Regions from separate parts of the Pseudomonas sp. LBUM1673 genome, predicted to be linked through region 1. Evidence: predicted binding sites of a transcription regulator. Region 1 holds the regulator's gene; the other holds the start of a gene.
The links. The regulator FliA, encoded in region 1, starts transcription of late flagellar genes. The targets are predictions, from matches to a motif close to CTAAAGTTTNNNNNNNNNNNGCCGNTAA.
Positions count from the first base shown of each region.

Region 2: the regulator FliA is predicted to act here: its motif matches at 7,183-7,210, upstream of ACA044_RS24295 (flagellar protein MotY).

Region 1 is NZ_CP166780.1:4,733,529-4,748,267, forward strand. It holds gene ACA044_RS21895 (chemotaxis protein CheW) at 1-122, opposite strand, end outside; gene ACA044_RS21900 (CheW domain-containing protein) at 211-1,077, opposite strand; gene ACA044_RS21905 (ParA family protein) at 1,085-1,873, opposite strand; gene motD (flagellar motor protein MotD) at 1,917-2,810, opposite strand; gene ACA044_RS21915 (flagellar motor protein) at 2,826-3,566, opposite strand; gene ACA044_RS21920 (protein-glutamate methylesterase/protein-glutamine glutaminase) at 3,566-4,699, opposite strand; gene ACA044_RS21925 (chemotaxis protein CheA) at 4,749-6,992, opposite strand; gene ACA044_RS21930 (protein phosphatase CheZ) at 7,046-7,834, opposite strand; gene ACA044_RS21935 (chemotaxis response regulator CheY) at 7,857-8,228, opposite strand; gene fliA (RNA polymerase sigma factor FliA) at 8,396-9,136, opposite strand; gene fleN (flagellar synthesis regulator FleN) at 9,133-9,963, opposite strand; gene flhF (flagellar biosynthesis GTPase FlhF) at 10,081-11,409, opposite strand; gene flhA (flagellar biosynthesis protein FlhA) at 11,421-13,550, opposite strand; gene flhB (flagellar biosynthesis protein FlhB) at 13,802-14,739, opposite strand, start outside.
Region 2 is NZ_CP166780.1:5,285,726-5,301,349, reverse strand. It holds gene plzR (PlzR type 4 pili assembly inhibitor) at 316-606, shown strand; gene ACA044_RS24330 (molybdopterin oxidoreductase family protein) at 742-2,850, shown strand; gene grxD (Grx4 family monothiol glutaredoxin) at 2,948-3,289, shown strand; gene bfr (bacterioferritin) at 3,512-3,985, opposite strand; gene ACA044_RS24315 (bacterioferritin-associated ferredoxin) at 4,185-4,403, opposite strand; gene ACA044_RS24310 (peroxiredoxin) at 4,716-5,318, shown strand; gene rnt (ribonuclease T) at 5,396-6,073, opposite strand; gene pyrC (dihydroorotase) at 6,070-7,116, opposite strand; gene ACA044_RS24295 (flagellar protein MotY) at 7,274-8,182, shown strand; gene ACA044_RS24290 (argininosuccinate synthase) at 8,312-9,529, shown strand; gene ACA044_RS24285 (hypothetical protein) at 9,703-10,284, opposite strand; gene ACA044_RS24280 (response regulator) at 10,854-11,480, shown strand; gene ACA044_RS24275 (PA3496 family putative envelope integrity protein) at 11,572-11,751, opposite strand; gene nth (endonuclease III) at 11,859-12,497, opposite strand; gene ACA044_RS24265 (Rnf-Nqr domain containing protein) at 12,523-13,110, opposite strand; gene ACA044_RS24260 (RnfABCDGE type electron transport complex subunit G) at 13,103-13,714, opposite strand; gene ACA044_RS24255 (RnfABCDGE type electron transport complex subunit D) at 13,711-14,703, opposite strand; gene rsxB (electron transport complex subunit RsxB) at 14,690-15,624, opposite strand, start outside.

The DNA of each region.
Region 1 (14,739 bases):
TAACGCAGGACTTCCTGAACGCGCATCACGTTGATGCCGTAGGTTTCATTGTCCAGTTTGAAGGTTACCCATTGCAGGATCGGATCTTCGGAACCTTTTGCAGACGACGCCTTATCATTCATACCCTGACCCCTCGAAAAACCGCCCTGGCGGTGTGTGTTCTGTGTGGCGGCATTCAACAATGCCGTCGCATGTTTGTTATGTCGGCTGTTATGTCGATTTGTGTAGCGGCTTGCTGCCGCCCATGTGCTTTGCCCCACCGCTGGCGATCAACTCGGCCAGGGCGGAAACGTCCAGCAGCGCACACATGTGCTCAATCACCGTGCCGGCGAGCCATGGCCGCTGACCTCGATGACTTCTCCATTTGATTTCATTCGGGTCCAGGCGCAACGAGCGGCTGACCTGATGCACCGCCAGTCCCCACTCGTAGCCCTGAACCGAAATAACGTATTGCAGGCCCTGGCGGAAATCATCGCGATAACGATCCGGCATGACCCAGCGCGCAGTATCCAAAACTTTCAGGTTGCCGGCCTGGCTCGGCAGGATTCCAAGGAACCATTCCGGCTGACCGAACAACGGCGTCAGCTCGTGGCCGGCCAGGGAATAAATCGAGCCCAGGCACACCAGCGGCACCGCCAGGGTCAACCCGGCGACGTCGAACAACAGGCATTCGAACGGCTCGGCAGCCCATGCCGGACGACCGTCGGTTTCCACCGGGGGCGGCGTGTTGCTCGGCGGCAGATGAACTTCCACCACCGGCGGCACCAGCGCTTGCAGCAGCGGTGCAATCGTCGACACGGGCGCCAGAATCGGTGCCGGCGCTTCGATCACGGCCACCGGTGCTTTCAACACTGGAGCAACGATTGGTGCGGCGGCCACTGCCGGTTTCTGCGCATCACGGGCCTGTTCTTCAAGCACGGCAGCCTGGAACTCATCCAGCGCTGCTTCAACCACGACAACCTCGGGCAGAGCCTCGATTTCTGGCGGCAACTCTTCGGTCGCCTCCTGCAGCAAGCCGTCCAGATAGGATTGGAGGGCCAGTTGCGGGCGCGAGGTGATCTTCACCGGCCGATTCAGGTTCATCTCACGCCACCTGCGGAACAAGTTGCTGCGCCAGCAAATGCTTGAGCAGTGCACGGTACGCGAGGACACCACGGCTCTTGCCGTCGAATTGCGAAGGCGTCACCCCGGCCCGGCTCGCATCACGCAAGCGGGTGTCGATCGGGATGTAGCCTTGCCAGATTTCTTCCGGGTACTTGTCGCGCAGCACACGAAGGGTGCCGAGAGAAGCCTGGGTGCGGCGGTCGAACAGGGTCGGCACGATGCTGAACGGCAGCGCCTGTTTGCGCGAGCGGTTGATCATCGCCAGGGTGTTGACCATGCGTTCCAGGCCTTTGACGGCCAAGTGTTCGGTCTGCACCGGAATCACCAACTGCTGGCTGGCCGCCAAGGCATTGACCATCAGCACGCCGAGCAGCGGTGGGCTGTCGATGACGGCGTAATCGAAGTCCTGCCACAACTGCGCCAGGCTCTTGGCGATCACCAGGCCCAAACCACTCTGGCCCGGTGACTGGCGTTCAAGGGTCGCCAGCGCGGTGCTCGACGGCAACAGGGAAATGCGTTCGTCACTGGTGGGCAGCAGCAACTGACCGGGCAAGCCTTGCGGCACGCTGCCCTTGTGCAGAAACAGGTCGTAGCTGCTGTGTTCCAGGCTGTCGGGGTCGTAACCGAAGTAGCTGGTCATGGAGCCGTGGGGATCGAGATCGACCACAACCACGCGCTTGCCCGCCTCGGCCAGTAAACCGGCTAAAGCGATGGAGGAAGTGGTTTTACCGACACCACCCTTTTGATTGGCGACTGCCCAGACTCTCATTCGGATTGTTCCTCCCGGTCGAAATGCTCGACCGAGAAATAGCTCAACGTATTAATGCGGGTGACGGAGAATTGACGGCGCTCTCTCGTCCCGGCGACTTGACCGGGGTCGGTGCAGTTTGTGTGCCAGCACGCTTCAACGCGGCATCCGGTTTTGTATTGGCGGTTCCGGTGCCAGTGAGGCTGCGACGTACATCAAGATTTCGTGACACCACCAGCACCACCCGACGGTTACGCGCCCGGCCTTCGACGGTGGCGTTGTTGGCCACCGGCTGGAACTCGCCGTACCCCACCGACGCCAGACGCCCGGGGTTCACGCCCTGCATCGCCAGCATGCGCACGATGCTCGCCGAACGGGCCGAGGACAGCTCCCAGTTGGTCGGGTATTGCGCGGTACGGATCGGTTGATCGTCGGTGAAACCTTCGACGTGGATCGGGTTGTCGAACGGTCTCAGGATCGCGGCGACCTTGTCGATGATGCTGAATGCAATGTCGCTGGGCATGGCGTCGCCGCTGCCGAACAACAGGCTGGAATTGAGTTCTATCTCGACCCACAACTCATTGCCGCGCACGGTCATTTGTTTGGAGCTGATCAAGTCGCCGAACGCCGCGCTGATGTCATCGGCAATGCTTTTGAGCGGATCATTGGCGGCCTGGGCGATGCCGGCGTCGATCTGTTCGCTGTCCTTGACCAGCGGCTTGGCCGGGGTCACGGTCTTCGGTCGTTCTTCACCGATGGGAATCGGCTTGAGGGCGCGGTCGGAGTCGGTGAACACCCCAATCAACGCCTCGGAAATGATTTTGTACTTGCCTTCGTTGATCGAAGAAATCGAATACATCACCACGAAGAAAGCGAACAGCAACGTAATGAAGTCGGCGTAGGAAACCAGCCAGCGTTCATGGTTTACATGTTCTTCAGGTTGCCTGCGACGTGCCATGGTCCATTTCCTCCATCAATCCATGAAGCCCTGAAGCTTCAACTCGATAGAGCGAGGGTTTTCACCTTCGGCGATCGACAGAATGCCTTCCAGCAACATTTCGCGATAACGCGACTGCTGCAACGCAATGGACTTGAGCTTGGCGGCAATCGGCAGCAGCACCAGGTTGGCACTGGCCACGCCGTAGATGGTGGCGACGAAAGCGACGGCAATGCCGCTGCCCAGTTGCGATGGATCGGCCAGGTTGCCCATGACGTGGATCAGGCCCATTACCGCACCGATGATGCCGATGGTTGGTGCGTAACCGCCCATGCTTTCGAAGACTTTGGCGGCTTCGATATCGCGGCTTTCCTGGGTGTAGAAATCCACCTCCAGAATACTGCGAATCGCTTCCGGCTCTGCGCCGTCCACCAGCAACTGCAGGCCTTTGCGCGAGTAACTGTCGGGTTCGGCGTCAGCCACCCCTTCCAGACCGAGCAAACCTTCCTTGCGGGCGGTCAGGCTCCAGTTCACTACGCGATCAATGCCCCCGGCCAGGTCCACGCGGGGTGGAAACAGGATCCAGACGAGAATCTGTATGGCGCGCTTGAAGGCGCTCATCGGCGATTGCAGCAGCGCTGCGCCGACGGTGCCACCGATTACGATCAGCGCTGCCGGGCCGTTGGCCAACGCGCCGAGGTGACCGCCTTCAAGGTAGTTGCCCCCAATGATGGCGACGAACGCCATGATGATCCCGATAAGGCTGAGTACATCCATCAGATGCAGGCCTCAACCAGGTGTCGGCCGATATCGTCCAGGCTGTACACCGCGTCCGCCAGTTCGGCTTTGACGATGGCCATTGGCATGCCGTAGATCACACAGCTGGCTTCATCCTGAGCCCAGATCGCACTGCCGCCCTGCTTGAGCAGACGCGCGCCTTCGCGACCGTCGGCGCCCATGCCGGTCAGTACCACCGCCAGAACTTTGTCGCCGTAGGACTTGGCCGCAGAACCGAAGGTGATGTCCACGCACGGTTTGTAGTTCAGACGCTCGTCGCCCGGCAGGATTTTCACCGCGCCACGGCCGTCGATCATCATTTGCTTGCCACCCGGTGCCAACAGCGCCAGGCCCGGACGCAGGATGTCGCCATCCTCCGCTTCCTTGACGCTGATGCGGCACAGCTTGTCCAGACGCTCGGCGAAGGCCTTGGTGAAGGCGGCCGGCATGTGCTGGATCAACACGATCGGTGCCGGGAAGTTGCCCGGCAACTGGGTCAGAACCCGTTGCAGCGCAACCGGACCGCCCGTGGATGTGCCGATGGCGACCAGTTTGTAGGGTTTGCGTTTCGGCGCTGGAGACGACGGAGTCGCATGGGTGCGAGCCGGAATCGGTGTCGGTGCCGGACGCGCAGGCGCGCTGCTGCCATAGCTGCTGGCGCTCGAAGGCGCAGGCGTCGGAGCGGGTGCAGCCATTGGGGCCGGGGCCGGGGCACTATAGGCGCTAACACGACGGTTACTTCGCGAGATGCTGAGAATCTTCTCGCACAGCAGTTGCTTGACCTTCTCCGGGTTGCGCGAGATGTCTTCGAAATTCTTCGGCAGGAAGTCCACCGCGCCGGCATCCAGCGCATCGAGGGTGACCCGCGCGCCTTCGTGAGTCAGCGAGGAGAACATCAACACCGGGGTCGGGCAGCGCTGCATGATGTGTCGCACCGCCGTGATGCCATCCATCATCGGCATCTCGTAGTCCATGGTGATCACGTCTGGCTTGAGGGACAGTGCCTGATCGATCGCCTCTTTTCCGTTGGTCGCCGTACCGACGACCTGGATATTCGAATCCGCTGCAAGAATTTCCGAGACGCGGCGGCGGAAAAACCCCGAATCGTCCACCACCAGGACCTTGACTACCATAAACACTCCGTTAGACGGGGCGAGGCTCAGTCGCCCCGCTCCCCCAGAATCAAATACGCCGTGCGGCGTAACGCTTGAGCATGCTCGGCACATCGAGAATCAGTGCAATGCGGCCGTCACCGGTGATGGTGGCGCCAGACATGCCCGGGGTTCCCTGGAGCATTTTGCCCAATGGCTTGATGACCACTTCTTCCTGGCCCACCAGCTGATCGACGACAAAACCGATCCGCTGAGTGCCCACCGAAAGGATCACCACATGGCCTTCGCGCTGCTCTTCGTGAGCGGCGGAGCTGACCAGCCAGCGCTTGAGGTAGAACAGTGGCAGCGCCTTGTCCCGCACGATCACCACTTCCTGGCCGTCCACCACGTTGGTGCGCGACAGGTCGAGGTGGAAGATTTCGTTGACGTTCACCAACGGGAACGCAAACGCCTGGTTGCCCAGCATGACCATCAGCGTCGGCATGATCGCCAGGGTCAACGGGACCTTGATGACGATCTTCGAGCCCTTGCCCTTGGTCGAGTAAATATTGATGGTGCCGTTGAGCTGGGCGATCTTGGTTTTCACCACGTCCATGCCCACGCCGCGCCCGGAGACGTCGGAAATTTCGGTCTTGGTCGAGAAACCCGGCGCGAAGATCAGGTTGAAGCAATCCGACTCGCTGAGACGGTCCGCCGCATCCTTGTCCATCAGGCCTTTCTTCACGGCGATACCGCGCAGGACATCAGCGTCCATACCTTTGCCGTCATCGGAGATGGACAGCAGGATGTGATCGCCTTCCTGTTCAGCGGACAGGATCACCTTGCCGCTGCGGGGTTTGCCCATCGCTTCGCGATCAGCCGGCTCTTCGATACCGTGGTCGACCGAGTTGCGCACCAAGTGGACCAGCGGGTCGGCCAAGGCCTCGACGAGGTTCTTGTCGAGGTCGGTTTCTTCACCGACCAGCTCCAGGTTGATCTCTTTCTTGAGCTGGCGAGCCAGGTCGCGAACCAGACGCGGGAAGCGCCCGAAGACTTTCTTGATCGGCTGCATCCGGGTCTTCATGACCGCAGTTTGCAGGTCGGCCGTGACCACGTCGAGGTTCGACACGGCCTTGGACATGGCTTCGTCGCCGCTGTTGAGGCCCAGACGGACCAAGCGGTTACGCACCAGCACCAACTCGCCGACCATGTTCATGATCTCGTCGAGGCGCGCGGTATCGACCCGCACAGTGGTCTCGGCTTCGCTGGCCGGTTTTTCCGCAGGCGGAGCGGCCGGGGCACGAGCAGGTGCCGGTGCAGCAGCGGCGGCAGGCTTGGGCGCTTCGGCTTTTGGCTCGGGCGCTTTGGCCACAGGTGCGGGCGCAGCAGCCTTGGCGACAGGGGTTGCTACCGCAGAAACAGCAGCACCTGTGCCCACTTCAGTGAACTTGCCCTTGCCGTGCAATTCGTCGAGCAGCGATTCGAACTCATGATCAGAGATCAGATCGCCGCCGGCCGCTTTAGCGGTTGGCGCAGCCGGGGCCGGAGCCGAAGCAATGGCCGATTCCAGCGCATCGACCGCAAAGTTGCCCTTGCCGTGCAGCTGGTCGAGCAGTGTTTCGAACTCGTCGTCGGTAATGTCGGAGCTGTCGCCTCCCGCTTTCGGGGCAGCCGGTGCAGCGGGCACAGCCACTGCATCGACAGCGAACTGGCCTTTGCCGTGCAATTGATCGAGCAACGACTCGAACTCGGCATCGGTAATTTCGTCACTTGCAGCCGCATCGGTGGCAGGCAGCGCAGCAACCACGGGAGCCTCGGCCTGAGCCTTGACGGCGTTCAGCGAGTCCAGCAGTTGCTCGAATTCGTTATCGGTAATGTCACCTGATTCGCTTTCAGCGGCAGGCTCTTGCACCACTTCAGCGACAGGTGCCGCTTCATCGGCGGTTTGCGGCTCGGCCAGACGGGCCAGAGCGGCCAGCAATTCAGGCGTGGCAGCCGTGATCGGGCCGCGTTCGCGGACTTCGCTGAACATGCTGTTCACCGCGTCCAGCGCTTCGAGAACCACGTCCATCAGTTCCGAGTCGACGCGTCGTTCACCCTTGCGCAGGATGTCGAACACGTTCTCGGCGATGTGACAGCACTCCACCAGCTCGTTGAGCTGGAGGAAGCCGGCGCCCCCTTTTACAGTGTGAAAACCGCGAAAAATTGCATTGAGCAAGTCCGCATCATCCGGTCGGCTTTCAAGCTCGACCAGCTGTTCGGACAGTTGCTCTAGAATCTCGCCGGCCTCAACCAGGAAATCCTGAAGGATCTCTTCATCGGCGCCGAAGCTCATTAAGGGGGTGCTCCTGAGGTCTAAAAACCTAAAAAACCTAAAATGCTAAAACTCTAAAATCCTAGGCTGGATAACAAATCGTCCACATCGTCCTGACCGGACACAACGTCTTCTCTTTTATCGGCATGAATCTGCGGACCTTCACCCTGCGAGAGATGTTTTTGCGGATCTTTTTCAGCCAGCATCGCTTCATGGTCATGTTCGATACCCGCAAAGCGGTCTACCTGGCTTGCCATGAGCACGAGTTTGAGCAGGTTGCTTTCAACTTCGGTGACCAGTTGGGTCACGCGTTTGATCACCTGACCGGTGAGGTCCTGGTAATCCTGGGCCAGCAGAATGTCGTTGAGGTTGCTCGACACGACGCGGTTGTCTTCGCTGCTGCGTGTCAGGAAACCGTCGACCCGCCGGGCCAGTTCGCGGAACTCTTCAGCCCCGACTTCGCGACGCATGAACCGTCCCCAATCCGTGCTCAGCGCCTGAGCTTCGTCGCTCAGGCTGTTGATCAGCGGCGTGGCGTTTTCCACCAGGTCCATGGTGCGATTGGCCGCGGCCTCGGTCAGCTTGACCACATAGGACAGGCGCTCGGTGGCATCCGTGATCTGAGACACTTCCTCGGCTTGCGGCATGTGCGGGTCAATCTGGAAATTGACGATCGCGCTATGCAGCTCGCGGGTGAGCTTGCCCACTTCCTGGTACAGGCCACGGTCACGGGTCTGGTTGAGCTCATGGATCAGTTGCACAGCGTCGCCGAACCTGCCTTTTTCAAGGCTTTCGACCAGTTCGACCGCGTGTTTTTTCAGGGTCGACTCAAAATCGCCCTGTGAAGATTCGATATGCTCCATAGCTCCCCCGTGGCGCAGTTTCTCAACCGATGCGTTCGAAAATCTTCTCGATTTTTTCTTTCAACGCCTGGGCCGTGAAGGGTTTGACCACATAGCCGTTAACACCGGCCTGGGCCGCTTCGATGATCTGCTCGCGCTTGGCTTCAGCGGTCACCATCAGCACCGGCAGGTGCTTGAGCCTTTCATCGGCGCGTACCGCACGAAGCAGGTCGATGCCGGTCATACCGGGCATGTTCCAGTCGGTGACCAGAAAATCGAAGTTACCGCTTTGCAGCATCGGCAACCCGGTCAGCCCGTCATCAGCCTCGGCGGTGTTGGTGAACCCAAGGTCACGCAACAGGTTTTTTATGATCCGCCGCATCGTTGAGAAGTCATCAACGATGAGGATTTTCATGTTCTTGTCCAATTCGACCTCCAAGCAGTCTTAAACGCGCCCAGCACCTGGACGCGCCATTTCAATCAATCCGGCAAAGCACTCAATGACTGTCTGGAGCACAACAGATCGAGACCGGCGCAGTTCAACACCACACCCGCTCCATTCGCAGTGTCCCCACACTGCCTTCAGCGCGCTCGCCACTCCCCCAAACGCCCCCGCAAACGGGCCGCGCACTGGCTGTGTAACTGGCTGACCCGCGATTCGCTGACCCCCAGGACCTCACCGATTTCCTTGAGATTCAACTCTTCGTCGTAGTACAGCGCCAACACCAGTCGCTCACGCTCCGGCAAATTGGCAATCGCATCCGCCAGCGCTGCCTGGAAGCGTTCATCTTCCAGATCGCGTGACGGCTCGAGATGAGCACTCGCGCCATCCTCATGCAGCCCTTCGTGTTCGCCGTCCTGCAACAGATCGTCGAAACTGAATAACCGGCTGCCCAGGGTGTCGTTCAAAATCCCGTAATAATCGTCGAGACTCAATTGGAGTTCGGCCGCAACCTCGTGATCTTTAGCGTCACGGCCGGTTTTAGCTTCAATCGAGCGAATCGCGTCGCTGACCATGCGGGTATTGCGGTGGACCGAACGTGGCGCCCAGTCCCCCTTGCGCACTTCATCGAGCATTGCGCCGCGGATTCGTATGCCCGCGTACGTCTCGAAACTCGCGCCTTTGCTGGCGTCGTATTTGGTCGACACTTCAAGCAGGCCGATCATCCCGGCCTGGATCAGGTCTTCGACCTGGACACTGGCCGGCAAACGCGCCAGCAAATGGTAGGCAATACGTTTGACCAGTGGCGCGTAACGCTCGATCAGCTCGTACTGCGCGTCACGTGCCGACTTCTTGTAGAGGTTGTAGCCACTGGCTGTCATAGGACGGGTCCTGCGGTTTGTTGCACGAGGCGCTCGACGAAAAATTCCAGGTGCCCACGTGGATTGGCAGGCAGCGGCCAGGTATCGACCTTCTGCGCAATGGCCTTGAACGCCAGGGCGCACTTGGAACGCGGAAAGGCTTCGTAGACGGCACGCTGCTTCTGCACGGCCTTGCGCACGCATTCGTCGTAAGGCACCGCGCCGACATATTGTAAGGCGACGTCGAGAAAACGATCCGTGACCTTGGTCAACTTGGCGAACAGGTTGCGGCCTTCCTGCGGGCTCTGCGCCATGTTGGCCAGGACGCGGAAACGGTTCATGCCGTAGTCGCGGTTCAGCAGTTTGATCAGCGCGTAGGCGTCGGTGATCGAGGTCGGCTCGTCGCATACCACCAGCAAGACTTCTTGCGCTGCGCGCACGAAGCTGACCACCGAGTCACCAATGCCCGCAGCGGTGTCGATCACCAATACGTCGAGGTTGTCGCCGATATCGCTGAAGGCCTGGATCAGGCCGGCATGCTGGGCCGGGCTCAGATGAACCATGCTCTGGGTGCCGGATGCGGCCGGGACGATGCGAATACCGCCAGGCCCCTGCAACAGCACGTCGCGCAGCTCACAGCGGCCTTCGATCACGTCGGCCAGGGTGCGCTTGGGTGTCAGTCCCAGCAGGACGTCGACGTTCGCCAGCCCCAGATCGGCATCCAGCAGCATGACTCGCCGGCCGAGCTCAGCTAAAGCCAGGGACAAGTTCACTGACACGTTAGTCTTCCCGACGCCACCTTTGCCGCCGGTCACCGCGATCACCTGTACGGGATGCATGCTGCCCATGTTATTTTCTTTACCTTGTCTTACTTAGACGGAGGCCACATTACTGGCTGCGCGTTCATCAACAGAACAATGCATGGCAGACCATCGATGTAGGTACAAAAACTGTTCATTAATACCTCAGCCAACCCGCTTGGTCGGGCTGTGGTAAAGGTCAGCGAACATATCAGCCATGGCTTCTTCGCTGGGTTCTTCCTGCATTTGCACGCTGACGGCGCGGCTAACCAACTGATGACGACGCGGTAGATGCAAATCATCCGGAATCCGCGGGCCATCGGTCAGATAAGCCACCGGCAACTCATGACTGATAGCCAGGCTCAACACCTCGCCCAGACTTGCCGTTTCATCCAGTTTAGTCAGGATGCAGCCGGCAAGGCCGCAACGTTTGTAACTGTGATAAGCGGCGGTTAGAACCTGTTTCTGGCTGGTGGTTGCCAAGACCAGATAATTTTTTGATTTGATGCCCCGTCCAGCCAGACTTTCGAGTTGCATGCGCAGTGCCGGGTCGCTGGCCTGCAGGCCGGCGGTATCGATCAGCACCACGCGTTTGCGCAGCATGGGCTCCAGCGCCTGCCCCAGCGATTGGCCCGGGTCGACGTGGGTAACTGGCACGTTGAGGATCCGGCCCAAGGTCTTGAGCTGTTCCTGGGCACCAATGCGATAGCTGTCCATGCTCACCAGCGCGATGTTCTGTGCGCCGTACTTGAGCACGTAACGGGCCGCGAGCTTGGCCAGCGTGGTGGTCTTGCCCATGCCGGCCGGGCCGACCATGGCAATCACGCCGCCCTCTTCCAGTGGCTCGACTTCCGGGGTGGCGATCATCCGCGCCAGGTGCGCGAGCAACATGCGCCAGGCCTGACGGGGCTCTTCAATGTCGGTAATCAGCGCCAGCAGATCCCGCGACAACGGGCCGGACAGGCCGATGCGTTGCAGGCGACGCCAGAGGTTGGCTTGGGCCGGACGGCTGCCTTGCAGCTGATTCCAGGCCAGCGAGCCCAGTTGTACTTCCATCAGTTCACGCAGGCTGTTGAGTTCGAAACGCATCGAATCGAATGCACGCGGGTCGACGCCACCGGAGGCTGGCGCAGGGGCCGGCGCTGCACGACGAGGTTCGGCGTAGGTCGGTTCGATCAGCGGCTCGGCGGCGGTCAACGGCAGGCCAGCGAACAACTGGCGATTGGTGGTCTTGTCGCTCTCGCCATCGCCACGCAGGCTCAGTTCGGCCTGGGCGGTGACGATCCGCGACTGGGTCTTGCGCAGCTCGTCCTCGAGTTCCATGTTCGGAACACGCGGGGCCAGCGCCGACAGCTTGTAATCCAGGGCAGCCGTCAGCTCGACACCGCCAGCAATCCGGCGATTGCCAATGATGGCGGCATCAGCGCCCAGCTCATCACGAACCAGTTTCATGGCCTGACGCATATCGGCGGCGAAAAAACGCTTAACTTGCATAAACCACTACCTCAGCCGTTGGGCCCTACTGTCGCAACGATGGTCACTTGCTTGTTGTCAGGAATTTCCTGGTAAGCCAACACATGCAAACCCGGGACTGCCAGTCGGCCAAATCGCGACAGCATCGCGCGAACCGGACCGGCCACCAGCAGAATCACCGGTTGACCTTGCATTTCCTGACGCTGCGCCGCTTCGATCAATGAGCGTTGCAGTTTCTCTGCCATGCTTGGCTCCAACAGAACACCCTCTTCCGAGCCTTGTCCTGCCTTCTGAAGACTATTGAGCAATATTTGTTCCAACCTTGGCTCCAAGGTGATGACAGGCAGCTCCGACTCAGTCCCTACAATGCTTTGCACGATTGCACGGGATACGCCGACGCGCACCGCGGCCACCAAAGCGGCAGTATCTTGACTCTTGGCGGCGTTGTTCGCTATGGCTTCGGCGATGCTGCGAATGTCCCGAACCGGCACCTGCTCGGCCAGCAACGCCTGCAAGACTTTGAGCAGTTGCGACAGCGAAACCACCCCCGGCACCAGCTCTTCGGCCAGCTTCGGCGAGCTTTTGGCCAGCAATTGCATGAGTTGCTGGACTTCTTCGTGGCCGATCAGCTCGCTGGAGTGCTTGTACAGAATCTGGTTCAAGTGGGTTGCCACTACCGTACTGGCATCGACCACGGTGTAACCGAGGGATTGTGCCTGGGCACGCTGGCTGATTTCGATCCAGACCGCCTCCAGACCAAAAGCCGGATCTTTGGCGGTGATGCCGTTGAGCGTGCCGTAGACCTGCCCCGGGTTGATCGCCAGTTCGCGGTCCGGGTAAATCTCGGCCTCGGCCAGGATCACGCCCATCAGGGTCAGGCGGTAGGCGCTTGGCGCCAGGTCGAGGTTGTCACGGATATGCACAGTCGGCATCAGGAAGCCCAAGTCCTGGGAGAGTTTTTTACGCACACCCTTGATCCGTGCCAGCAGCTGACCACCCTGGTTGCGGTCCACCAGCGGAATCAGGCGGTAACCGACTTCCAGACCGATCATGTCGATCGGGGTAACGTCGTCCCAGCCAAGCTCTTTGGTTTCCTGGGCGCGGGCCGGCGATGGCAGCAGTTCCTGCTGACGCTTGACCTCTTGCAGCGCATGAACCTTGACCGCGTTCTGCTTCTTCCAGAACAGGTAAGCGCCACCAGCCGCCAGGGCCGCCATGCTCAGGAAGGAAAAATGCGGCATGCCCGGCACCAGGCCCATCACCGCCATCAAGCCAGCGGCCACTGCCAAGGCTTTCGGCGAGGCGAACATCTGACGATTGATTTGTTTGCCCATGTCTTCCGAGCCGGAAGCACGGGTCACCATGATCGCAGCGGCAGTCGACAACAGCAGTGATGGCAATTGCGCCACCAAACCGTCACCGATGGTCAACAAGGCGTAAACCCGACCGGCATCGCCAAAGGTCATGCCGTGCTGGAAGATACCGACTGCCATGCCGCCGATCAGGTTGATGAACAGAATCAGCAGGCCGGCGATGGCGTCACCGCGCACGAACTTGCTGGCACCGTCCATGGAACCGTAAAACTCGGCCTCTTGAGCCACTTCCATTCGGCGCAATTTCGCCTGGTTCTGATCGATCAGGCCGGCGTTCAAGTCGGCGTCGATCGCCATCTGTTTACCGGGCATCGCATCGAGGGTGAAACGCGCGCTCACCTCGGAAATCCGCCCCGCACCCTTGGTCACCACGACAAAGTTGATGATCATCAAAATCGCGAAGACCACGATACCGACCACATAGTTACCGCCGATCACCACCTCACCGAAGGCCTGAATCACCTTGCCGGCGGCGGCATGGCCGTCCTGGCCGTGGAGCATCACCACCCGCGTCGAAGCCACGTTCAACGCCAGTCGCAACAACGTCGCCACCAGCAAAATGGTCGGGAACACTGCAAAATCCAGCGGCCGCAAGGCGTACACGCAGACCAGCAACACAACGATGGACAAGGCAATGTTGAACGTGAAAAACACGTCCAGCAGGAACGGCGGCACCGGCAACATCATCATGGCCAGCATGACCAGCAGCAACAGCGGCACACCCAGATTGCCCCGACTTAAGTCGGCAACGTTTGTGCGGGCACTGTTGATTAACTGAGAGCGATCCACCGGTTTTCCCCGTTCCTTTAAAGCAAACTTTTGACGCCTGAAGCAGGCGCAGGGCGGCTATTGCAAGAAGCCTTCCAACTTTTGCCGGGGTTTGAAATAGAGGTCTGCTTCGGGGTTTGTATTGCCTGAAACGGCGCCTTCGCGGCAAGCCTCGCTCCTATAGTCCCGTGTCGTTCGCCTATGTCGCGATCGACTCAAAACCTGTAGGAGCGAGGCTTGCCCGCGAAGAGGCCAGCATTGCCAATGCACAATCAGGAATCGCGCCGCAAATCCGGCGGAATCGGCAGATCGTCCTTGAGCGGATCCGGGCGCTTGCCCTTGCCCGCGCGATACTGGCGGATCTGATAGACATAGGCCAGTACCTGGGCGACCGCCAGATACAGCCCGCCAGGAATTTCCTGCTCCAGTTCCGTGGAGTAGTAGATCGAACGCGCCAGCGCGGGCGATTCGAGCAGCAGCACTTCGTTGGCCACGGCGATTTCGCGGATCTTCAGGGCCAGGAAGTCGCTGCCCTTGGCGACCAGCATCGGCGCCCCGCCCTTTTCCGGATCGTACTTGAGTGCCACAGCATAGTGGGTCGGGTTAGTGATGACCACGTCAGCCTCGGGCACCGCCGCCATCATCCGCCGCTGGGAGATCTCGCGCTGCATCTGTCGGATGCGCTGCTTGACCTCCGGTTTACCTTCCTGATCCTTGTGCTCGTCGCGCACTTCCTGCTTGGTCATCAGCAGTTTCTTGTGGCTTTCCCACAACTGCACCGGCACGTCGACCGCCGCGATAATGATCAGCCCGCACGCCATCCACAAGGTACTCCAGCCGACCACTTGCAGACTGTGAATGATCGCCATGTCCAAGGGCTCGTGGGCGATGCGCAGTAGATCGTCGATGTCCGACGACAAGACTGCCAACGCGACGAACAACACGATGAAAAACTTCGCCAGGGCCTTGAGCAACTCCACCAGCGCCTTGGCCGAGAACATCCGCTTGAGGCCTGCGCCGGGGTCCATGCGACTGAACTTGGGCGCCATGGAGCCGGCCGCGAACAGCCAGCCCCCCAGGGAAATCGGACCGATCAGCGCCGCCAGCAGCAAGGTGATCATGACTGGCTGAATCGCCAACAGGGCGATCTGCCCCGAGTGCAGCAGATAAGCGCCCATGGAGCGCTGATCCAGAATCACCTCCCGCGAGA
Region 2 (15,624 bases), 550 kb from region 1:
GTGCTTAGGGGATTTCAGAGGGGCTACGGGGTGACCGCAGTAGCGCTTTTGAAGCCTGTTTCCTGACAGCAGCTGACCATTTGTACACCGGGCCCGCCGGGCTTGGCAATAAAACGGGGCGCAGATGACGCGCTGGCGGTCGGTTTCCGACCTGTCATTCGAGGTTTTGGCTGGCCATGTGCCTGGTCCGAAACATTTGCTAATGCAAAGCGCTGGGTTATAACTAGGGCCTGTCATCTATTATTTCCTGAGCCTGCGCCGGACACAGGAATAGAGGGCGACAGGCCCAAACGAGCGAAGCAGGAAACCCTTGGAATGGAATCGAAAGAACAACTGTTAATGGAGCTACTTGGCCTTACGGCACGCTCTCTGACCCACCTGACCGCTTCCATGACCTCGATGTCCTTCGAGCTGTTGCGCAGCGAGGACGAAGTCACCAAGGTGGCCGGCCGACGCATGATCGACCACATGGCCATCATCAGCGCCGGGCTCGACGAGCATTGGCGGCTGATCGGCGAGCTCACCGGTGTGCATGTCGCCCACGAACAGATCGAAACCATCCAGGAAATCCAGCTGCAGGCGCCGCCGAGTCTGCCACCGAACTGATCCCCTTGCTGCCATCGGCTGGCCTGATAGTCACCGATTCACAAGACGAACGTCGCTGGCAAAGGGGGGAGTCACGCGCCATAGTTTTGTTCCCGCGGCCGACATTGCCCGCCCAGAACAAAACAGAGACTGGCCATGACCAAGACTCTCCATCACCGTGCGTGCCACCTGTGTGAAGCCATCTGCGGCCTGACCATCGAAACCACTGAGGTCGAAGGCAGCGGCGTACAGATTACCTCGATCAAGGGTGACCCTCAGGACACCTTCAGCCGCGGGCATATCTGCCCCAAAGCGGTTGCGCTGCAAGACATTCAGAACGACCCGGATCGCCTGCGTCAGCCGATGCTGCGAGTGGGCAGCGAATGGCAGCCTATCGAGTGGGAAGATGCCTTTGGCCTTGTAGCCGAACGTCTGGCGGCGATTCAGGAACGACATGGGCAGAACGCGGTGGCGGTTTATCAGGGCAACCCCAGCGTGCACAATTACGGGTTGATGACCCACAGCAATTACTTTCTAGGCCTGCTGAAAACCCGTAACCGGTTTTCCGCGACATCGGTCGATCAATTACCCCATCACCTGACCAGTCATTTGATGTACGGCCACGGCTTGCTGTTGCCGATCCCGGACATCGATCACACCGATTTCATGCTGATACTGGGTGGCAATCCGCTGGCCTCCAACGGCAGCATCATGACCGTGCCGGATGTAGAGAAGCGTCTCAAGGCGATTCAGGCCCGGGGCGGTAAAGTAGTGGTGGTCGATCCTCGTCGCAGCGAAACGGCAGCGATTGCCGATCAGCATCTGTTCGTGCGCCCCGGTGGCGATGCGGCGCTGTTATTCGGGTTGCTCAATACGTTGTTTGCCGAAGGCCTGACCTGCGACAGTGATTTGCCAGTGGACGGTCTGGATGACGTGCGTCAGGCAATCGTAACCTTCACTGCCGAAGCCATGAGCCCGTTGTGCGCAGTACCCGCCGAACAGATCCGCCAACTGGCCCGGGATTTTGCGGCGGCGCCGACAGCGGTCTGCTACGGCCGGATGGGTGTCTCGACCCAGGCCTTCGGCACCTTGTGTCATTGGCTGGTGCAACTGATCAATCTGGTGACCGGCAACCTTGATCGTGTCGGCGGTGCGTTATGCACCGAGCCTGCGGTGGACCTGGTGGCGTCCACTTCGGGCGGCCATTTCAACCTGTGGCAAAGCCGCGTGTCCGGGCGTCCTGAATATGGTGGCGAGTTGCCGGTGTCGGCGCTGGCCGAAGAAATGCTCACCGAAGGGGAAGGGCAGGTCCGCGCACTGATCACCGTGGCGGGAAATCCGGTGCTGTCCACGCCCAATGGCCGACAACTGGAGCAGGCGCTGGACGGGTTGGAGTTCATGGTCAGCGTCGACCTGTACATCAATGAAACCACCCGTTATGCCGACTTGATCCTGCCGTCGACGTCGGCGCTGGAAAACGATCATTACGACACCACCTTCAACATGTTCGCGGTGCGTAACGTCACCCGCTTCAATCGGGCGATCCTCGCCAGGCCGGAAGGCGCGTTGCATGATTGGGAGATCTTCGTGGGGCTGGCCAAAGCCTTTGCGGCGAAGACCGGCAAAGAACTGAAACCGACCATCGCGCCGGCGCAGATGATCGACCGAGGGCTGCGGATGGGTCTGTATGGCGACGCTTCAGAGCACAAGCTATCACTGGCGACCTTGTTCGATCACCCTCACGGTGTCGATCTCGGGGCGCTTAAACCCAACCTGATGTCACGCCTGAAGACGGCCAATCAACGAGTCCAGGCGGCGCCTGCCGTGATCCTCGCCGACCTGGCGCGCTTCGCGGCGCTACAAGCTCCGGCCGCCGATGAGTTGCTGATGATCGGCCGTCGCCATGTGCGCAGCAACAACTCATGGATGCACAACTATCACCGTCTGGTGAAGGGCAAGCCGCGCCATCAACTGCTGATGCACCCGGATGACCTGGCCAGCCGCGGACTCAGCGATGGGCAGCGGGTGCGCGTCAGTTCACGGGTCGGCGTGATCGAGGTTGAAGTGATTGCCAGCCTGGATATGATGAAAGGTGTGGTCAGCCTGCCTCACGGTTGGGGCCATGCGCGACCGGGCGTGCAGATGACGATCGCCAGTGGCCAGCCAGGCTCCAGCGCCAATGACCTGACTGATGAATGTCAGCTCGATGAGTTGTCAGGCAATGCGGCGTTGAACGGCGTGCCGGTGACCGTGGTGGCGGCGTGAACATGTCTGTCGGGGAGGCCGAGCATGGCGCTCGGGTTTCCGTTACAATGCGCCACCGTGCCGACCACTGAGTCGGAAAGTTCAGCCGAGGTGCTCCATGGATATCATCGAAACGATTAAAGAGCAGATTGCCAACAACACCATTCTGCTTTACATGAAAGGCTCGCCGAATGCCCCACAGTGTGGGTTCTCCGCGAAAGCCGCTCAGGCTGTAATGGCCTGTGGCGAAAAGTTTGCCTATGTGGACATCCTGCAGAACCCGGAAATCCGCGCCAACCTGCCTAAGTACGCCAACTGGCCAACCTTCCCGCAACTGTGGGTCGGTGGTGAACTGGTCGGCGGTAGCGACATCATGACTGAAATGTCTGCTGACGGTTCGTTGCAAGCGACGATCAAAGCCGCTGTCGAAAAAGCCGCAGCGAACAAGACCGAAGCCTGATTCGGTATCTGTTGTAGGAGCGAGGCTTGCCCGCGAAGGCGTCATCACTGGCGCTAAAAGCTTCGCGGGCAAGTCGGATCGCCGCCCGCTCGCTCCTACAAGAGCGTGTCTAGTCCCGAATAGGTGTAAACCATATTCAGGACGAGACAGCGCATAAAAAAGCCCCGCCTCTTTATAAAGAGAGCGGGGCTTTTTATTGCATCGCGATTAGCGGCGTAGAATTTACTCTTCGCCCATCTGCGATTGCAGATAGTTCTCAAGACCAACTTTATCGATCAGGCCCAGTTGGGTTTCCAGCCAGTCGATATGTTCTTCTTCGGATTCAAGAATGTCTTCGAGCAGTTCACGGCTACCGAAGTCGCCGACAGTTTCGCAATGAGCGATAGCGACTTTCAGATCGGCATGGCCGTCGCGCTCGATCTTCAAATCGCACTCAAGCATTTCCTTGGTGTGTTCGCCGATGTGCAGCTTGCCCAGGTCCTGGACGTTCGGCAGGCCTTCAAGGAACAGGATGCGCTTGATCAGCTTGTCAGCGTGCTTCATCTCGTCGATGGATTCGTGGTACTCGTGCTTGCCGAGCTTGTTCAGGCCCCAATCTTCGTACATGCGCGCATGCAAAAAGTATTGATTGATCGCGACCAGCTCATTGGCAAGGATTTTGTTGAGATGCTGGATGACTGTAACGTCGCCTTTCATGATGGGGTCCTGCCCTGTAGTCGCTGTATATAAGGCAGAGTTTGAGCCGCGTAATTAAGAGTGTCAAACCTAAGTTATTGAAACTTAAATGAAAATTAATCGGAATAAGAATGTTTGTGTTCCGCGTCTGGCGTCTAAGCGATTGATTTTCAGGCATAAAAAAACCGGACATCGAGTCCGGTTCTTTAAAATGCGGTACTTATGCGGCGGTAAATTCTACGGGGTAGGGGATCGCTGCCTGGGCTGTTTGCAGTTTGCCCAGGGTTTCGCGCACCACTTCCTTGGCAAGGCAGGCGCATTTGCCGCATTGGCTGGCAACGCCGGTGGCCTGACGTACTTCCCGATAGCTGCAGCAACCTTCATAGATTGCTTCGCGGATTTGACCGTCGGTGACGCCAGTGCAGAGGCAGACATACATAAGTGAGAACCGTCGCTGGTTGTGACTCAATTGCGATGGATCTTAATGTTAACGAGAATGATTGTCAAAGTTGTTTCTGAAAGCTTTTCGTCATAAGGGTGAATGACTGACGAACGGCTTCCTCTTGGACTGTCCATGAGGAAAATATAGCAGCGGTCTTTTCAACCACCAGAAAAAACCGTTAAGGACAGGCCAAAAACGCGGTGTATGATGGTCGGCCTTTGCGAAGGGGGTTCGTGTCACAGGGCTGTCGCCTGAGGGTGGCAGGCTGGCACTAACCCTGTTCTTCACTATTACATCAGGAGATATTCAATGAGCGTACTCGTAGGCAAACAAGCCCCTGACTTCACCGTACCGGCCGTACTCGGCAATGGCGAAATCGTAGACAGCTTCACCCTGTCGTCGGCCATCAAAGGCAAATACGGCCTGGTGTTCTTCTACCCACTGGACTTCACCTTCGTTTGCCCGTCCGAGCTGATCGCTCTGGACAACCGCATGGCTGACTTCAAGGCTCGCAACGTGGAAGTGGTCGCGGTGTCGATCGACTCGCACTTCACCCACAACGCCTGGCGCAACACCCCGGTCAACAATGGTGGTATCGGCGAAGTTCGTTACACCATGGCTGCCGACATGAAGCACGAAATCGCCAAGGCCTACGACGTTGAATCCGAAGGCGGCGTGGCTTTCCGTGGCGCGTTCCTGATCGACGACAAAGGTGTTGTCCGTTCGCAGATCATCAACGACCTGCCGCTGGGTCGTAACATCGAAGAGCTGATCCGTCTGGTTGACGCTCTGCAATTCCACGAAGAGCACGGCGAAGTTTGCCCTGCCAACTGGAAAAAAGGCGACAAAGGCATGACCGCTTCGACCGAAGGTGTCGCGGCTTACCTGACCGAGAACGCTGCTGCGCTGTAAGGCAGGCGTCAGGCAATAAAAAACCGGCCTCTCGAAAGGCCGGTTTTTTTATGAACGGGATAAACCAGCGACAGGCATCAGTCGTTGTAGTCTTCCCAGCCGCCCATTTGTTTCCATCGATTGACGATGCCGCAGAACAGATCAGCCGTCTTCTCGGTGTCGTAGCGGGCCGAGTGGGCCTCGCGTCCGTCAAAGTCGATGTCCGCTGCCTGACAGGCCTTGGCCAATACGGTTTGACCGTAAGCCAGACCGGCGAGGGTCGCCGTATCGAAGCTGGAGAACGGGTGAAACGGGTTGCGTTTCATGTCCAGGCGCGCGACAGCGGCGTTGAGGAAGCCCAGGTCGAAGCTGCTGTTGTGCCCGACCAGAATCGCCCGTTTGCAGCCATTGGCCTTCAGAGCCTTGCGCACACCGCGGAAGATATCGGTCAGGGCCGCTTCTTCACTCACAGCCATGCGCAGCGGGTGATCAAGCTTGATCCCGGTAAATTCCAATGCTGCCGCTTCGATGTTGGCGCCTTCGAACGGTTCGACCCGGAAGAAATAGGTGTGCTCAGGGTACACAAAGCCTTTTTCATCCATGCCGATCACGGTGGCGGCGATTTCCAGCAGGGCATCGGTGGCCGAGTTGAAGCCACCGGTTTCTACGTCGACGACTACCGGCAGGTAACCCCGGAACCTGGCAGCCATTGGATGACGGGAACCGCCTCCACCGCCATTACCGTCCTGTTCGTCGTCGAAATGGTCTTCACTCACGCGTGTTCCTCCAGCAGGCGCCAGCGCAGTTTTTCACCGGCGCGCAGCGGGATTACAGTCAGCTCGCCAAATGGCAGGCTGGTTGGGGCGGTCCACTCGTCGCGGACCAGGGTGATGCGATCGGTGTTCGCCGGCAGGCCGTAGAAACGCGGGCCATTGAGACTGGCGAAGGCTTCGAGCTTGTCCAGCGCGTTGCGCTGTTCGAAGGCTTCGGCATACATCTCGATCGCGGCATAAGCGGTGTAGCAACCGGCACAGCCGCAAGCCGCTTCTTTGGCGTGCTGGGCATGGGGCGCCGAATCGGTGCCGAGGAAGAACTTGTCGCTGCCACTGGTAGCGGCGTCGAGCAGGGCTTCCTGGTGGGTATTACGCTTGAGGATCGGCAGGCAGTAGAAGTGTGGCCGAATCCCGCCCACCAGCATGTGGTTGCGGTTGTACAGCAGGTGATGCGCGGTGATGGTCGCACCAACGTTGGCCGAAGCCGCGTTGACGAACTGCACGGCATCCGCGGTGGTGATGTGTTCGAACACCACTTTCAGGGTCGGGAAACGTTCGACCACCCGACGCATGTGCTCATCGATGAAGGCTTTTTCGCGATCGAAAACGTCAACATCGCCACGGGTGACTTCACCGTGAACCAGCAAGGGCATCCCGACTTCGGCCATGGCCTCGAGTGCAGGGAAAATCTTGTCGATGCTGGTGACGCCAGAGTCCGAGTTGGTGGTCGCGCCGGCCGGATACAACTTGGCGGCGTGAACGAAACCGCTGGCCTTGGCTTCACGAATTTCTTCGGGCTGGGTGCGATCGGTCAGGTACAGAACCATCAGCGGTTCGAAACGGCTGCCGGCCGGACGTGCGGCGAGAATTCGCTGGCGATAGCCATCGGCTTCAGCAGCGTTGCGCACCGGGGGTACCAGGTTGGGCATGATGATGGCGCGACCAAAGGTGCGCGCGACATCCGCGACGGTATTGGGCAACACAGCACCATCGCGAAGATGAATATGCCAGTCGTCGGGACGCAGCAGGGTCAGGCGGTCGGACATGAGGGAATTCCAGGCGGGTCAAACTCAGGGGAATGCTACCGGAAAAGACTCTTCCAGGCACTCGCTATCAAGTTTTGCGGCAAGCTTCCGATATCCAACAGGTATGCCCTAAACATGTGTGTCGGTTTTTTTGTTGTAGAAGCCAGTGGAGCCTCCCGTGCGCCAGCGTTATTTAGCCTTGCTCAGTGTGTTTGCCAGCCTTCCTGCGATGGCGCTCACTTTCCAGACTCGTCTGGAGAGCATTGAGTGGACGGTCGAAGGTGACAAGTTCGAATGCCGCCTGACTCAACCGATCACCGATTTCGGTTCGGGTGAGTTCGTGCGTCGCGCCGGCGAGCAGGCGACATTTCGTCTGAAAGCCTACAACTCAATGATCGGAGGGGGGTCCGCGACCCTGCTGGCGGCTGCTGCGCCGTGGCAGCCGGGGCGTGGCGACATCAACCTGGGTTCGGTGAGAATCGGCAGTGGCGACGTGCTGTTCAACAGCTCGCAAGTTCAGGCCGGGCGCTTGATCAGTGGTTTGATGGATGGCCGCAGTCCGGTCGTTCGACACTCCTCGGGCGACGGTCGGGTATCTGAAGTCCGTCTGCTGCCCGTCAAGTTCAGCAAGGCCTACAGTGACTATCAGGGTTGCGTGGCAAAGTTGCTGCCGAAGAATTTCGAGCAGGTGAAGCAATCCGAAGTCGGATTTCCGGGTGAGGGCATCGATCTCGACGCCAGGGCCAAGGCCCAGTTACAAGTCATGCTGGAGTTCATGAAGGCCGATCCGACGGTCAACCACATTGAACTCGACGGCCATTCCGACAACAGTGGCAACCGCCTGACCAACCGTGAACTGTCACGACGCCGGGCACTGGCTGTGATGGACTTCTTCAAGGCAAATGGAATCCAGGAATCGCAGATCACCCTGCGTTTTCACGGTGAGCGCTATCCGTTGGCACCGAACAACAATACCGCCAACCGGGCGAAGAACCGCCGGGTCGCCGTACGCCTGGAACGAGTAGCGCCGACCGAGAAGCCGGCACCTCAGGCCACTGCCGCCGCAAGCAGCGCAACGACCTCCTGAACCTGCTGAAATCGTCGCTCGCTCGACATAATCTGTCGCTTCGTCGTCATAAGCTGTCGCGCCTCTGTAAATTATCCGGCATCAGCGGTAGACTTGACCGCTTTCCGTAGAACCCCGTGGAGTGATGGCATGGCGGACGTAAACAAGGTCGTTCTGGCGTATTCCGGCGGCCTGGACACTTCGGTGATCCTCAAGTGGCTGCAGGATACTTATAACTGTGAAGTAGTAACCTTCACCGCTGACCTGGGTCAGGGCGAAGAGGTCGAACCGGCCCGCGCCAAGGCACAGGCCATGGGCGTAAAAGAAATCTACATCGACGATCTGCGCGAAGAATTCGTGCGCGATTTCGTGTTCCCGATGTTCCGCGCCAACACCGTTTACGAAGGCGAGTACCTGCTGGGTACTTCCATCGCTCGTCCGTTGATAGCCAAACGCCTGATCGAAATCGCCAACGAAACCGGCGCTGACGCCATTTCCCATGGCGCGACCGGCAAAGGCAACGATCAGGTTCGTTTCGAGCTGGGTGCCTACGCCTTGAAGCCAGGCGTAAAAGTGATCGCTCCGTGGCGCGAATGGGACCTGCTCTCCCGTGAAAAGCTGATGGATTATGCTGAAAAGCACAACATCCCGATCGAGCGTCACGGCAAGAAAAAATCCCCGTACTCGATGGATGCCAACCTGCTGCACATCTCCTATGAAGGCGGCGTGCTGGAAGACACCTGGACCGAGCACGAAGAAGACATGTGGCGCTGGACCGTCTCCCCGGAGAACGCTCCTGACAAACCGCAGTACCTGGAACTGACCTATCGCAACGGCGACATCGTGGCACTGGACGGCGTCGAAATGACCCCGGCCACCGTGCTGGCGACCTTGAACCGTATCGGTGGCGAACACGGTATCGGCCGTCTGGACATCGTTGAAAACCGCTACGTCGGCATGAAGTCCCGTGGCTGCTACGAGACGCCTGGCGGCACCATTATGCTGCGCGCCCACCGTGCGATCGAATCGATCACCCTGGACCGCGAAGTGGCTCACCTCAAAGACGAGCTGATGCCTAAATACGCCAGCCTGATCTACACCGGTTACTGGTGGAGCCCTGAGCGTCTGATGCTGCAACAGATGATCGACGCTTCCCAGGCTCACGTGAACGGCGTAGTGCGCCTGAAGCTGTACAAGGGCAACGTGATCGTCACCGGCCGCAAGTCCGACGAGTCGTTGTTCGACGCCAATATTGCCACCTTCGAGGAAGATGGCGGCGCCTACAACCAGGCCGATGCGGCGGGCTTCATCAAGCTCAACGCCTTGCGCATGCGTATCGCGGCGAACAAAGGCCGGAAGCTTTTCTGAGACCTTTGAGGCGGTAATGGAATTGTGGCCTTGTCGATGACAAGGCCACAACTCTGAAAAGAGGCTGCTGCATATTGCGCTTCGCTTTTTCCTGTTTCTGCTAACCCTTCCTTCTGCTTCTGGTCTTTGATTTCACTTCAAGGGCTGCCTTCTGCTGTGTGACAGATCAAAACCTAGCCCATAATCGTCACACCCTGTGAGCTCAAATTGTAAGAAATACAGAACGCTGCGTTGTTGCGTTTCTTTATTTGTTTCCAGTGTTTGAGCGCGTTTTCCTTCAGCAATACCTCCGAATCGGCGCACGTAAGAAATACAATCACTTGTGCAGCGTTGTCCGGAGGGTGCTGGATACTCTCCATCAAGGCGCTGAACGCCATTTTTTTGTTTATCCATCGTGCATCAACGATGTGCAAATCCTTTAGAGGAGCAGGCAGGTGCACATGGTGTTGGGCTGGGTTTTCACGCGGGACCCTGGAAGGGGTGTTTCCCGAGTGATCAGCATTGTCCATGGCTTTTATGAAATGCTTTCCCTTCTCGAAATCGGAGGGTGCGTAAAGCGATCGATAGTTGAAGTTGAGTGTGATGAAGAAAAGAAAAAGCAAATAAAATGGAAAGCTGATCAGAAACCAGACATAGAGCTCTCTCTCCTTATTGTCGAGAAAGGGGAGAGAGACAGCAGCCGATGTTTCGGATAGTACTGCAAATATCGCAATGATTGTCATGGGGTTGGTGATTCTTTTTTTGAGTTTTATCATGTTTTTTGCTCATGAGATATTATCTTTATTCTCTGTTGGTTTATGGGGTGTGCCTGGGTGGATGATAGCGAGTGTGTGAGTTTTTTGTAGTAGCGTTGAATACCGTTTTTTACTATGTGATTGAGATCGTTATAGTAGCTGCATTGTTTTTGGTTTGGGTATGGTTGTTAATTTGTTTTAAAGTTGTGTGGGTTTGTTCTGCATTGAGGTGTTGCAGTGTGTAAGTTTTTTGAGTCGCCTGGGCCAGATGATGGACATCACTGGAAAATACCAGTTACTTTTAAGGGTAGCTCAATAGTAAAAGTATGTTGGATCGCTCTCATTGAACCCTGTTTTTTTGTTTTTTTGGTTGTAAATTGATACAAATAAACTGTCGAGATGTTGAGCGGTGTTCGGCCGATAAAATCTCTGGTTCATTGTGTGCAATGATTTTTTGTAGGAATAATCCGTGTTGTTTGTAGGTGATGTCTCTCGGTGCGAGTGGCCGGGGGGGGCGGCATGCCACGGGTGAAACGACTAGGCTATGGTGCGGGCTCTAAAAATTCGAACAGCGAAAATTGGACTTGCCCATGAATAAAGTGCTGATCGTGGATGATCACCCCGTCATTCGTCTTGCGGTACGTATGCTAATGGAGCGTCATGGCTACGAAGTCGTTGCAGAGACGGACAATGGCGTGGATGCATTGCAACTTGCTCGTGAACTTATGCCGGATATTGTCATTCTGGATATTGGAATACCGAAACTGGATGGTCTGGAAGTTATCGCCCGCCTGACATCGGCAGCGATGCCTCTTAAAGTGCTGATATTGACGTCCCAGGCGCCAGGGCATTTTTCCATGCGTTGCATGCAATCGGGTGCTGCAGGCTATGTTTGCAAACAACAGGACCTCACTGAGTTGCTGAGTGCGATAAAAGCCGTGTTGTCAGGTTACAGTTATTTCCCTAATCAGGCTCTGCATACCGTGCGTTCCAGTCTTGGGAATGCCAGTGAAGCGGATATGGTAGATCGTTTGTCCGGGCGGGAAATGATGGTCCTGCAACAACTGGCACTAGGAAAAACAAACAAGGAGATCGCCGATGGAATGTTCCTCAGTAATAAAACCGTCAGCACTTACAAGACTCGCCTGTTGTTGAAGCTCAATGCTCGCTCACTGGTCGATCTCATAGAATTGGCTCAGCGCAATGGCCTGGTATGAGTACGCCAGCGTTTGACGAGGCGCGATGAACGGGCGTTTATCGGGGATCGGCACTTAGTAAAAAGCCTCCGTTTCGGGAGGCTTTTAGGTGTCATAGGTCAAAATCGTAATCGGCCAATTGCTTTTGCAGTCGGCGCTCCTCCAGCAGATTGTCGATGGTGCGACGTTTGCTCAGGTTGGTCTTTGCCACTTCCACTACCGGCTCTGCGTCATCGGCCTCAACGGGGGTGAAGTCGTCTTCTACGTCCAATTGCTCTTTGCCAGTGCTCATAAGGTTAACTCCAGGCTAAGGCTGCCTTTGGCGCTCCTTATATCGACAATTTCCCGGCGGGTAAAAAAGATTTTTTCAATCGATCTATCAAAAAAACTAATAGCGCCTCAATCGTCCGAGGTCTTTTGCTTGTATTCGCACAAGTCCTCGATCCGGCAACTGCCACAACGGGGCTTGCGGGCCAGGCAAACGTAGCGGCCATGGAGAATCAGCCAGTGATGAGCGTCGAGCAGATATTCCTTCGGCACGAATTTCATCAGTTTCTGCTCCACCTCGACTACATTCTTGCCCGGAGCAATGCCGGTACGGTTGCTGACCCGAAAAATGTGAGTATCCACGGCCATGGTCAGCTGACGAAAGGCGGTATTGAGCACTACGTTGGCGGTTTTGCGACCGACGCCGGGCAGTGCTTCCAGCGCCTCGCGGGTCTGCGGCACTTCACCTCCATGACGCTCCACCAGCAAGCGACAGGTTTCGATCACGTTTTTCGCTTTGCTGTTGAACAGGCCGATGGTCTTGATGTACCCCGACAGCCCTTCAATGCCCAAGGCGTGAATGGCTGCCGGCGTATTGGCCACCGGGAACAGTTTGGCGGTGGCCTTGTTGACACCGACATCGGTCGATTGCGCCGAGAGAATCACGGCGATCAGCAATTCGAACGGCGAGGAATAGGCCAGTTCGGTCTTTGGTTCAGGGTTGTCTTCGTGAAACCTGCGGAAAATTTCAAGACGTTTTGCGGCATTCATGGACGATGCGTTTCCTCGAAGGCGATCAATGTGAGGCAGCCGGACGGGTCCAGGCTTGACGTGCGGCGATCAGTAATCCCAACAGAATAAACCCGCCAGGGGTCAACGTGGCCAAGTGCAGGCCACCGTCGGCGATCAGGGACCAGCCTTGCCAGTCCGGTTGCGTAGCACCGGCCAGCCAGGACAGATGGCTGCCCAGTGTCCCGTTGCCGATGAACTCGCGTAGCAGGCCCAAGCCCACCATCAAGGCGCCGAACAGGCCACTCAGGTGCAGGCGATCACGCCATGTGTTCTGGAAAAAACCGTTGTGTTCCAGCACGACGCATTGCAAGGCGATCAAGCCTGCATAGAAACCCAGATGCTGGTGCCATTGGAGCGACCAGGCTTGCGTGGCGAGATCCGCGCAACTGGTCAGCGTGGCAGCCAGCAAGAGGCTGGCCAGCAAGTGTGTTGCGGGAACCAGTCGCGAGCGCAAGGCGCCCATGCTCACCCCATAAGCACTGAGCACCAGGGCGAACATCAGCCACAGGCCCAGGGCCGTGACCAATGAATCAGTGACGCCGATCAACGGCGTTAGCATCAGCGAATTCTGCAGGGTCGATGATTTATTCATGGGCGCTGCTCCCGATTAGCGGTTGCCGGTGTTCATCGAAGTAGCGCAACGCGTCATGGGTGGCATTGATCACTGCTCTTGAGGTGATGGTCGCGCCTGCGATCTGATCGAATTGCCCTTGGTCCTTATTCAAGGCCCAACCATTGTCACCGGGTTCGGTTAGAGACTTGCCAGTAAACACCTGAAGCCAGGCATTGGGCCAATCGGCGAGCTTGCCACCCAGTCCCGGGGTTTCCGATTGCTTGAGGGTTTTGACCCCCAGCAACTTGCCATGGGTGTCGATGGCGATCAGCAAGTCAATGGCGCCTGCATAGCCCAGCGCCTGACTGCGCAGCAACACGGCGCTCGGTTGGCCGGCCTTGGACGCCAGGTAGCCACCCAACAGCGTGCTGTTGGCCAAGCGAGTATTTTCGAGGCTGAGAGGTTGTTCCAGTGGCTGATTGTCGTAGCTGCCGGGCGCTAGCAGATCCAGCAACTGACGGCTGTCGATCAAGCGTTGTTCGGCCGCAATACGCGTGGCGCTGGTGTGCTGCACGAGGTAAGTCGCGCCCATCCCCAGGCCAGCCAGCACTACCAGGATCACAACGCTCGTCGCTCGGTTCATGGGGCAACCTGTTCCTGCCTGGACGCGGCAAACCGCTCCAGCGCCGGCACACAGAGGTTCATCAGCAAAACCGCAAAGGCCACGCCGTCCGGATACCCGCCCCACGTCCGAATCAGGTAAGTCAGCAATCCCACACCTGCGCCGAACAGCAATCGGGCAGTGGGGCTTTTTGCACCGGATACCGGCTCCGTCACGATGAAGAAGGCACCCAGCATGCTCGCGCCGGTGAGCAGATGAAACAGTGGCGAGCCATGAGAGTCGGAGCCTGTACCGTTCCAGCACAACAGGCTGATGATGAACAGGCTGGCGAGCATGCCGACCGGTGCATGCCAACTGAACACCCGCCGTTGCAGCAGAAACGCACCGCCTGCCAGAAACGCCAGGTTGACCCATTCCACGCCTTGGCCGCCAAAACGGCCGAATGCCGGATTGCCGGCGAACAGTTCTTCCATGGTCAGGCTTTTGTTGATTCGCAGACTGTCCAGCGCCGTGGCCTGGGCCCACGCATCGGGTGTCTGGGCGAAGCTGAAGCCGAACACCTGTTGCAGCCCGCCGAGCAAATCCATGCCATGGGAGGATGGCCAGTGGGTCATTTGCTGGGGAAACGTCACCAGAACCAGCGCAAAACCGAGCATCGCCGGGTTGAACGGATTCTTGCCGACACCGCCATACAAATGCTTGCTGAAAAACAGTCCGAAGGCCGCAGCACTGACCGTCAGCCACCACGGACAATAAGGCGGCAAGGCCAGTGCCAGCAGCGTTGCACTGACAAGGGCGCTGCCATCGCTCAACGTCGGTTTTACGGGTTGCTTGCGCAGCTGCAACACCACCGCTTCAACGGCGAGTGCGGTAGCTGCCGCCAGAATCAGATTGATCAACACCCCCCAGCCGTACAGCCAGAACAACACCAGCATCCCCGGCACGGTGGCCAGCAATACCAGCTTCATGGCCTGTTGAAGGCGTTCATCCACCGATTCAAGGGGTGACATAGGCATCCACCTGACGCTCGGCTTCACTGAGCGCGCGCTCCAGTGCGGCAATCTGTTCGGCCGGCGCTTCGCTTGTTTGCGCTTTCTTGAGTTCGGCACGGCGCATGGCCAACTGAATCTTCGCCCGTTTCAGCTCGGCATCTTTCGCCAGAGCAGGCGGCGCAGAAACTTGCGGTGCACTGCTTTCCAGTTGTGCCAATACCTGTTCGGCGGCTTCGAATTGCTGTTGCAGCACGATCAGTTGCGATTGCTGTTCGAAGGTCGGCGGATGCCCGAAGGCCTTGAGCGATTTGTTCAGCTGCGCCCGACTCATCGCCAGATCGACCTTGGCCTTTTTCAGTGCCGCATCGGCATTGGCGGCCTTTTGTGCGCGGACACGCTCAAGCGCGGCCTGAACCGGGTCGAGTGTCACTTCGCTGTGCTGCACAGCGCGTTGGGCACGGGCCTGGCGTTCGGCGAGTTTCTGCTCCTCTTCGCGACGCAAACGGGCATTGCGCTGTTCGAAACGGCGTCGCGCGCGATTGCGCTTGGTGGCGCGAGCCTGTTGTTCCTCCTGGCTGAACGCCAGCCCGCCGACAATCGGCAGCACCGTGGCCAGCGGTAATGGATGCATCTCGATGCAATCCACCGGGCAGGGTGCCACGCAGAGGTCGCAACCGGTGCATTCGTCGACGATGACCGTGTGCATGAATTTCGCCGCGCCGACAATGGCGTCGACCGGGCAGGCCTGAATGCATTTGGTGCAGCCGATGCACTCGGCTTCGCGGATGTAAGCGATCTGCGCCGGTGCCGAGCCGCGACTGACGTCCAGTTCCAGCACCGGCACTTTCAGCAGGTCGGCCAGGGCCGCGATGGTTTCGCTACCGCCCGGTGGGCACTTGTTGATCGGCTCGCCGCTGGCGATGCCTTCGGCGTAGGGTT